3 regions of the Streptomyces sp. SP17BM10 genome follow, and region 2 is predicted to be linked to each of the others. Evidence: predicted binding sites of a transcription regulator. Region 2 holds the regulator's gene; each other region holds the start of a gene.
What was found. The regulator HrcA, encoded in region 2, represses chaperone genes, less so after heat shock. The targets are predictions, from matches to a motif close to TTNGCACTCNGNNNNNCNGAGTGCNAA.
Positions count from the first base shown of each region.

Region 1 (3,269 bases), on a different contig from region 2:
CCCGCAGACCGGCCGGCTCTCCGACCGGTACGGGCAGGCCACCGTCCTCGTCCCGACGGTCTTCGTGCACGCCGCCTCGGTCGCCGCGCTGATCGTCCTCGCGAACGGCCACGCGCCGGCCTGGAGCCTGTGCCTGGCCGCCGTCCCGGCCGGGGCCAGCGTGCCGCAGATCGGCGCGATGGTCCGCGCCCGCTGGGTGGCCAAGCTCGGCGCGGAGGGCGCCGGCGCCTCCTCCGCCGCCAAGGTCAGCACCGCGTTCGCGTTCGAGTCCGTGACGGACGAGCTCACCTTCGTCGTCGGCCCGATCCTGGCCGCCAAGATCGCCACCTCGGTCAGCCCCTCCGCGAGCCTGATCACGGAGGCCGCGCTCACCTTCGTCGGCGGCCTGGCCTTCGCGGCCCAGCGCCGCACCGCGCCGGCCCGGATCGTGCCTCGACCCGGGGTGCGGCGCGCCTCCGCGCTCGCCTCGCCCGGCGTCCGGCTGCTGGCCGGCGTCATCCTCGGCGTGGGCGCGGTGTTCGGCGGCATGCAGGTCTCGGTCAACGCCTTCGCCGACTCGGTCGGCCAGCACGGCGCGGCCGGCACCGTGTACGGCATCTTCGCCGGCGGCTCGATGGTGGCGGGTGTGCTGTACGGCGTGATCGCCTGGCGGCGCGCGGTGCAGCAGCGCATGATCATCAGCTACACCCTGCTGGTGCTGGGCTGCTCGACGCTGTGGGCGATGCCCAACCTGGTCACCCTCTCGATCGCCGGGCTGGTCTGCGGCCTGGCCATCGCGCCGACCCTGATCAGCGGCTACACGCTGGTCGAGACGCTGGTCGCGGACGGCGCCAAGACCGAGGCCTTCACCTGGCTGACCGGCGCCATCGGCCTCGGCCTGGCGATCGGCTCGATGGTGGCCGGCCGGCTGATCGACGGCCACGGGCCGTCCGCCGGGTTCCTGGTGCCGGCCGTCGGCGCCGGGCTGGGGCTGGCCGCGCTGGTCTCGCTGCGGCACCTGCTGGCGCCCTCGGGCGGGGCGAGCACGGTGGTCGCCGGATCCGGCGCGGGCGCCGTCCCGGCCGCCGCCGAGCCGCAGCTGGTGGGCGCCGCCAAGGGCTGACGGCGGGACGACCGGGCCCACGTCACACCGGAGTCGCTGGACTCATCAAGCGGAATACCGCATCATTGACCATCGTTAGCACTCATTAGGCGCGAGTGCCAGGAGGAAGACAAGTGCCCACGTACCAGTACCAGTGCACCGAGTGCGGCCACGGCCTGGAGGCGGTGCAGAAGTTCACCGACGACGCGCTGACCACCTGCCCCGACTGCCAGGGGAAGCTGCGCAAGGTCTTCTCGGCCGTGGGCGTGGTCTTCAAGGGCTCCGGCTTCTACCGGACGGACAGCCGCTCCTCGTCGAGCAGCTCGGTGAGCTCCTCGTCGTCGAGCTCGTCGACGTCGACCCCGGCGTCCTCGGCGCCCTCGGCCCCGGCGTCGTCCTCCTCGGGCTCGTCCGCCCCGGCTCCGGCCGCCGGCTGACCCCAGTACGCACCGGAAGGCCCGCTGCCCCGCTCCTCGCGGTGGCGGCGGGCCTTTCGCCGTTCCGGTGGCGTTCCCGTGGCCGTTTCCGGTGGACGCCCTGGTGCACGCCCTGGTGGATGCCCCGGTGGACGGCCTGATGGACGGCCTGATGGGCCTTCCCGTCAACGTCGAACGACCCGACTAGCTCGAACGGGTGCACGCCATCGTCCACAGGGTCGGGGTTATCCACAGGCTGCGGATAACGTCTTCCGGCTTCCGCCGCGGGCGGTCACCGTGGGGTCACCAGAGACCGAACGACTCGGAGGTGGTTCCCGATGAACGCCCTCAGCCACGCCGTCCCGCTGCCCGCACCCACCGTGCCGCCCCGGCGGGCCGTGCCGAGCTTCCGGCCGATCCGGCGCGGAGCCGGCGGGCGGCACCGCTGGTGGCGCGCCGTCCGGCGGCGGGCCGGGGTGCCGTCGCTGGTGCTGCTCGCGGTGGCCGCGGCGCTCGCGTCCGGGCCCGCGCGGGCGGGCCTGCCGCCGCCGCTGTCGGGTGGCGCGATGGGCCACACGGGTTGTCAATCCGGAGCTTCGGATGATCACCCGTAACCGGCCGACGACTTCGTCGTTCGAGGCGGCATGAAGGGCTTCAAGGAATTCCTGCTGCGTGGAAATGTCGTCGAGCTCGCCGTCGCCGTCGTCATCGGTGCGGCCTTCACCAACATCGTCAACGCCTTCGTCAAGGGCGTGATCAATCCGATCGTCGGTGTTTTCGGGACGAAGGACCTCGGGTCCTACAGTTCCTGCCTCAAGGGGCCCTGCGAGGTGTCTCCCACCGGCGAGGTCGTGTCCGGGATCCTCATCCTCTGGGGCCCGGTGGTCAGCGCCGCGCTCCAGTTCCTGATCACGGCCGCCGTCGTCTACTTCGTCCTGATCGTGCCCATGAACCGCCTGGCCGCCCGGCGCAAGACCCTCCCCGAGGAAGTGGCGGAGGCCGAGGCCAAGGAGGTCCAGCTGCTCACGGAGATCCGCGACGCGCTGGTCGCTCCGCTGCGCTGAGCGCGGCCCCTCCTACCCCCGTCCCTCCCCCCTGCCCCCGCTCAGTCCCCGTGGTGCGGCGGGCGCTGGCTCAGGTACCAGTCCAGCCCCCGCCCGCTCCCGGATCCGGGGCGGTCGCCCCAACCGGAGTCGGTGTCGTCCCGGGACTGCCGGTCCAGCGGGTCCCCGAAGACGAGGCGTGCCTTCGCCCGGGCATTCTCCGCCCGCTCCGCCGCTTCCGGCGTCTCCGGCTCCTGCGCCCGGTCCTGTTCCTGCTCGCTCACCCTGTTCACCCCGCTGCTCGACCCGGTCGTCGTCCTGTCCCTCCAGCCTAGGAGCCCGGGACGGCCTCGGGCCCGGGTGCGGAGCGCTCCGCACCCGGGCCCGAGATCCGTCTGCTCCGTGGTCCCGTCCCTCACGCCGCCTCGAAGCCCGCGTGGTCGGCGATCTTCTTCAGCTCGGCCAGCGCGTGCTTCTCGATCTGCCGGATCCGCTCGCGGGTGAGGCCGTGCTGCTTGCCCACCTCGGTGAGGGTGCGCTCGCGGCCGTCCTCCATCCCGTACCGGGAGCGGATGATCGAGGCCGTGCGGTCGTCCAGCCGCCCGATCAGGTCGTCCAGCTCCTCACGGCGCAGCATCACCATCACGGCGTCCTCGGGGGACGTCGCCCCGGTGTCCTCGACCAGGTCGCCGAACTGGGTCTCGCCCTCGTCGTCGACCGACATGTTGA
Region 1 is NZ_JAQYXB010000684.1:77,927-81,195, forward strand. Features, by position in the region: gene PUR71_RS39445 (MFS transporter) at 1-1,102, shown strand, start outside; gene PUR71_RS39450 (FmdB family zinc ribbon protein) at 1,216-1,518, shown strand; gene PUR71_RS39455 (hypothetical protein) at 1,836-2,111, shown strand; gene mscL (large conductance mechanosensitive channel protein MscL) at 2,142-2,561, shown strand; gene PUR71_RS39465 (hypothetical protein) at 2,603-2,824, opposite strand; gene PUR71_RS39470 (sigma-70 family RNA polymerase sigma factor) at 2,956-3,269, opposite strand, start outside.
Region 1: a site for HrcA is predicted at 1,178-1,204, ahead of PUR71_RS39450 (FmdB family zinc ribbon protein). Genes of this name have one in related genera too.

Region 2 (3,269 bases):
TTGGACGGGATCGCGGCGATCTGCCCGGTGACCTTGGTGAGCGCCGAGGCGAGCGCGCTGGGCCGGCCGGTGAGCTGGGCGGCGGCGCGGTCGGCGGCGAGCTCGCGGTAGCGCGACAGCAGCCGGGTGAGCAGGAAGCTGATCGCGTAGACGACCATCGCCACCAGCGGGATGATCAGCGCGACGATGGCCGCGTTCTGGTCGTTGTTGTTGCGTCCGCCGCCCATGAACCCGCCGTACACGGCGATCCTGGTCATCGCCCCGGCGAGGACGCCGAGGAAGCCGGCGATCGTCATCACGGCGACGTCCCGGTGGGCGACGTGGGAGAGCTCGTGCGCGAGGACGCCCTCCAGTTCCTCGGGCTCCAGCCGGCGCAGCAGGCCGGTGGTGACGCACACGACGGCGTTCTGCGGGTTGCGCCCGGTGGCGAAGGCGTTCGGCATGTCGCTGTCGGCGACCGCCACCCTGGGCTTGGGCATGTCGGCGAGCGCGCAGAGCCGGTCGACGGTGCCGTGCAGTTGCGGGTACTCCTCGGGGGACACCGGGCGGGCGCCCATCGCCCGTTCGGTGATCTTGTCGCTGAACCAGAACTGGGCCACGAACAGCCCGCCGGAGATCAGCACGATCAGGGGCCAGGCGCCGCGCAGCAGCACGATCAGCAGGCCGGTGAAACCGACGTACAACAGCCCGATCACGAACATGGTGCCGACCATCCGGCCGGTCAGGCCGCGGTCGGGCGCGAATCGGGTGTGCTGGGCCGAGCTCGACATCGCTTGCTCCTCCGTTCGCCGTCCGCTATCGATGCTGCCACCCGGACGGCCGCGGGGCACCACCCCCGCGCCGGGAACTGCGGGCAGGATCACCCCCGCTGTGCCGTTCCTGCCGTCGGACCCGGGCCGTACACTGGCAGGTAGGGTTCTGGCACTCGCGCGCTCAGAGTGCCAAAGCCGGGCCCGCCGGGCCCGCATCAGCTCGATGCGTCACAACGGACAACGTGCGAAGACGGAGGTGCGTGCCCCATGGCCGGTGAGGTCCGCCAGCTGGACGACCGCAAGCTGGCCGTGCTGCGCGCGATCGTCCAGGACTACGTGGGCACCGAGGAGCCGGTCGGCTCGAAGGCCCTGGTGGAGCGGCACAACCTCGGGGTCTCCCCGGCCACCGTCCGCAACGACATGGCGGCGCTGGAGGAGGAGGGGTACATCCACCAGCCGCACACCAGCGCCGGGCGCATCCCCACCGACAAGGGGTACCGGCTGTTCGTCGACCGGCTCGCCGAGGTCAAGCCGATGAGCGCGCCCGAGCGGCGCGCGATCCGGCACTTCCTGGAGGGCGCGGTCGACCTGGACGACACCGTCGCGCGCACCGTGCGGCTGCTCGCCCAGCTCACCCGGCAGGTCGCCGTCGTCCAGTACCCCTCGCTGAGCCGCTCGACCGTGCGGCACATCGAACTGGTCGCGCTCGCCCCGGCCAAGGTGATGCTGGTCCTGATCACCAACACCGGCCGGGTCGAGCAGCGGACGGTGGACTGTCCGGGGACCGTCGGCGAGAGCGTCCTGGCGGACCTGCGGGCCCGGATCAACGCGCGGGCCGCGGGCCAGCGCCTGCCGGACGTCCCGGCGGCGCTGGAGGAACTGCCCGCGATGTTCGAGCAGGTCGACCGGCCGACCGTCACCACGGTCCTGGCGACGCTGTTCGAGGCGCTCGCCGAGCAGAACGAGGAGCGGATCATGCTGGCCGGCACGGCCAACCTGACCCGCTTCGGCCACGACTTCCCGCTCACCATCCAGCCGGTCCTGGAGGCCCTGGAGGAGCAGGTCGTCCTGCTCCGCCTCCTGGGTGAGACCGCGGACGCGGCGATGACGGTCCGGATCGGCCGGGAGAACGCCTACGAGGGGCTGAATTCCACCTCGGTGGTGTCGGTCGGTTACGGTTCGGGCGACGAGAGCGTGGCCAAACTGGGTGTGATCGGTCCGACCCGGATGGACTATCCGGGCACAATGGGGGCGGTGCGGGCGGTGGCGCGGTACGTGGGCCAGATCCTGGCCGAGTCGTAGCGAACAGCCACCGCTGGGCGAGACCAGCGGTGGTGCCCGGTCCCAGCACTACTACAGGCGGAACAAGCGGAGCATTAGGTGGCCACGGACTACTACGCGGTACTCGGCGTCCGACGGGATGCGGGGCAGGACGAGATCAAGAAGGCGTTCCGGCGCCTGGCACGCGAACTGCACCCGGACGTCAACCCGGACCCGAAGACGCAGGAGCGGTTCAAGGAGATCAACGCCGCCTACGAGGTGCTCTCCGACCCGCAGAAGCGGCAGGTGTACGACCTCGGCGGCGACCCGCTGTCGCCGGGCGGCGGCGGTGGCGCGGGCGGCTTCGGCGCCGGCGCGGCCGGATTCGGCTTCTCCGACATCATGGACGCCTTCTTCGGCGCCGCGGCCGGCCAGCGCGGCCCGCGCTCGCGCACCCGCCGCGGGCAGGACGCCATGATCCGGCTGGAGATCACCCTGGAGGAGGCCGCGTTCGGCACCACCAAGGAGCTCCAGGTCGACACGGCCGTCACCTGCACCACCTGCAGCGGGGAGGGCGCCGCGCCCGGCACCTCCGCGCAGACCTGTGACATGTGCCGCGGCAAGGGCGAGGTCTCCCAGGTCACCCGGTCCTTCCTGGGCCAGGTCATGACCTCCCGCCCCTGCCCGCAGTGCCAGGGCTTCGGCACTGTCGTGCCGACCCCGTGCCCGGAGTGCGCCGGCGACGGCCGGGTCCGCGCCCGCCGCACGCTGACCGTCAAGATCCCGGCCGGTGTCGACAACGGCACCCGGATCCAGCTGGCCGGCGAGGGCGAGGTCGGCCCTGGCGGCGGCCCGGCCGGCGACCTGTACGTCGAGATCGCCGAGACCTCGCACACCGTCTTCCAGCGGCGCGGGGACGACCTGCACTGCACCGTCACCATCCCGATGACGGCGGCCTCGCTCGGCACCCAGGTGCCGCTGCAGACCCTGGACGGGCTGGAGGAGGTCGACATCCGGCCCGGCACCCAGTCCGGCCAGTCGATCCCGCTGCACGGCCGCGGCATCACCCACCTGCGCGGGGGCGGCCGGGGCGACCTGATAGTGCACGTCGAGGTGCAGACGCCCACCAAGCTCGACGCCGAGCAGGAGGAGCTGCTGCGCCGCCTCGCGGTGCTGCGCGGCGAGGAACGTCCGTCCGGCCAGTTCGCGCCGGGCCAGCAGGGCCTGTTCTCGCGTCTGAAGGACGCGTTCAACGGC
Region 2 is NZ_JAQYXB010000669.1:242,243-245,511, reverse strand. Features, by position in the region: gene htpX (zinc metalloprotease HtpX) at 1-770, opposite strand, end outside; gene hrcA (heat-inducible transcriptional repressor HrcA) at 1,020-2,054, shown strand; gene dnaJ (molecular chaperone DnaJ) at 2,133-3,269, shown strand, end outside.

Region 3 (3,269 bases), on a different contig from region 2:
CGCTCACCCAGCAGTACGGCACCGCGCCGCTGCTGTTCCGCCCGCCGTTCGGGGACGGCGCCAACACGCCGACGCTCAACACCTCGGTGCAGGAGTGCGGTCCGCGGGCGATCGTGCTGTGGCGCGAGTCGATGCAGATCCACGACATGCAGTACCAGTCGGGGGACAAGAAACTGAAGCCCGGCGACATCATCCTGGCCCACTTCCGCGGCCCGAAGGAGCTCAAGGGCGCCACGATGACCCAGATGTTCGGCGAACTGCTGGCCCGGATCCAGGAACAGGGCTTCTCGGTGGCCCGGCTGGACGACTACGTCCAGCCGCCCGCGTAGCCGACCGGTCCTCCGGTCCGACTCGGGGCCCGGCCGCTCAGACCGGCTGACCGAGCATCATCAGCGGGCCGTCGTCCGTGCGGCTGAGGATGACCGTGACGGAGTTCGGCCCGGAGGGCTTGAGCTGGCGGCGCAGTTCCTCCGGGGTGATCGCCATCCCGCGCTTCTTGATCACCACCGTGCCGACCCCGCGCTCGCGCAGCAGGGCCTTCAGCTTCTTGATGTGGAAGGGCAGCACGTCGGTCAGCTCGAAGGCGTGCGCGTACGGCGTGGGGACCAGCTCGTCCGAGGTCAGGTAGGCGATCTTCGGGTCGATCAGCCGCCCGCCCACCTGCTCGGCCACCTCGGCCACCAGGTGGGCGCGGATCACGGCGCCGTCCGGCTCGTACAGGTAGCGGCCGACCGGCCCGGCCGCGGGGTCGGGCAGGTCGCCGCCGGTGAGGCTCGCGGCGTGCGGCAGCAGGGTCGCGCGGTGCGGGTGGGCGGCCTTGGTGCCGAACCAGAGCACCGCCTCCTTGACGTCCCCGTGGTCGGAGACCCATTCGGCCTCGGCGTCCTCGGGGACGGCGTCGTGCGGGATGCCCGGCGCGACCTTCAGGGCGCCGACCGGGGTCCGGCGGCCGGCCTCGATCGCCCAGGAGAGCGGGGGGGCGTACGCCTCCGGGTCGAACACCCGGCCGCGCGCCGTGCGCCGCGCCGGGTCGGTGAACACCGCGTCGTAGCCGGTGACGTCCACGTCGGCGACGTCCGCGCAGCGCACCTCGACCAGGTCGGTGAGGCCCAGCGCGGCGGCGTTGGCGGCGGTGGCCGCGCAGGCGGCCGGGTCCCGGTCGACGGCCAGCACCTCGATCCCGGCCCGGGCCAGCGCCAGGACGTCCCCGCCGATCCCGCAGCACAGGTCGGCGAGCCGGCGCACCCCGAGCCCGGCGAAGCGCTGCGCGCGCCACTCGGCGACGCTGCGCCGGGTGGACTGCTCGACGCCGTTGGGCGTGAAGTACATCAGGTCGGCGTCCGCCCCGAACTTCGCGCGGGCGCGCTGGCGCAGCCGCGCCTGCCCGAACGCCGCCGACACCAGGTCGGCCGGGTGCTCGCGCCGCAGCCGGGTGGCCAGCGCGAGCTCCTCCTCGGGTGTGAACTCGCGCAGCGCGGCGAGCAGGTCCTGGCCCTCGGGGGTCAGCAGCGGCTGGAGGTTCTCGGTGTCCACGGGGCCATTCTCGCCGGTCGGGGCAGGTGGTGGTCGGTTCCCCGGCGGCCGCGCCGGACCGGGACCGGGTGGGCCCGGGCGTCCGCCGGCCGGGACGGCGGGGCGCGTCGTTGGCACTCTGGTTGACTGAGTGCTAACACGGGCCTATGGTCGTCCTTGGCACTCTCCACCGGGGGAGTGCTAACGCGAAGAAGCGTGCCTGACCCCCGCGACGGCAGGTCCGCAGGTTCGCCCCTTACCCGTTAGAAAACCCCGTAATCTCCGAAGGGGAGCTCGGACGTGACCACCAGCAGCAAGGTTGCCATCAAGCCGCTCGAGGACCGCATCGTGGTCCAGCCGCTCGACGCCGAGACCACCACGGCCTCCGGCCTGGTTATCCCGGACACCGCCAAGGAGAAGCCCCAGGAGGGCGTCGTCCTGGCCGTCGGCCCGGGCCGCTTCGAGGACGGCCAGCGTCTGCCGCTCGACGTCGCCGTCGGTGACATCGTCCTGTACTCGAAGTACGGCGGCACCGAGGTGAAGTACCAGGGCGAGGAGTACCTCGTCCTCTCCGCCCGCGACGTTCTCGCCATCATCGAGAAGTAAGTCGTTCCGACCCGCCCCGGATCCGTGTCCCAAGTGACAGGGGCCCGGGGCGTGGTTGTTGGTTCACGTAGTTCGGCGGCCGGTGGGCCGGCCGCAGCCCCGAGGGAATAGGGAACATGGCGAAGATCCTGCAGTTCGACGAGGACGCCCGCCGCTCGCTGGAGCGCGGTGTCAACAAGCTGGCCGACACCGTCAAGGTGACCATCGGCCCCAAGGGCCGCAACGTCGTCATCGACAAGAAGTTCGGCGCCCCGACCATCACCAACGACGGTGTCACCATCGCCCGTGAGGTCGAGCTGGACGACCCGTACGAGAACCTTGGCGCGCAGCTCGTCAAGGAGGTCGCCACCAAGACCAACGACGTCGCGGGCGACGGCACCACCACCGCCACCGTGCTGGCCCAGGCCCTGGTCAACGAGGGTCTGCGCAACGTCGCCGCCGGCGCCGGCCCGGCCGCCCTGAAGAAGGGCATCGACAAGGCCGTCGCCGCCGTCTCCGAGCACCTGCTCTCGGTGGCCCGCGAGATCGAGGGCAAGGACGACGTCGCCGCCGTCGCGTCCCTCTCCGCCCAGGACACCCAGGTCGGCGAGCTGATCGCCGAGGCGATCGACAAGGTCGGCAAGGACGGTGTCATCACCGTCGAGGAGTCGAACACCTTCGGCGTGGAGCTCGAGTTCACCGAGGGCATGCAGTTCGACAAGGGCTACCTGTCGCCGTACTTCGTCACCGACGCGGAGCGGCAGGAGGCGGTCCTGGAGGACCCGTACATCCTGATCCACCAGGGCAAGATCTCCTCGATCCAGGAGCTGCTGCCGCTGCTGGAGAAGATCCTGCAGGGCGGTGCCTCCAAGCCGCTGCTGATCATCGCCGAGGACGTCGACGGCGAGGCGCTGTCGACCCTGGTCCTGAACAAGATCCGCGGCATCTTCAACGCCGTCGCCGTCAAGGCCCCGGGCTTCGGCGACCGCCGCAAGGCGATCCTCGGCGACCTGGCCACCCTGACCGGCGGCACCGTGATCTCCGAGGAGGTCGGCCTCAAGCTCGACCAGGCCGGTCTGGACGTGCTGGGCAGCGCCCGCCGCGTGACCATCACCAAGGACGAGACCACGATCGTCGAGGGCGCCGGCGACGCCGAGGCCGTGGCCGGCCGC
Region 3 is NZ_JAQYXB010000571.1:142,922-146,190, reverse strand. Features, by position in the region: gene PUR71_RS15905 (polysaccharide deacetylase family protein) at 1-329, shown strand, start outside; gene PUR71_RS15900 (class I SAM-dependent methyltransferase) at 367-1,533, opposite strand; gene groES (co-chaperone GroES) at 1,813-2,118, shown strand; gene groL (chaperonin GroEL) at 2,235-3,269, shown strand, end outside.
Region 3: a site for HrcA is predicted at 1,644-1,670, ahead of groES (co-chaperone GroES). Genes of this name have one in related genera too.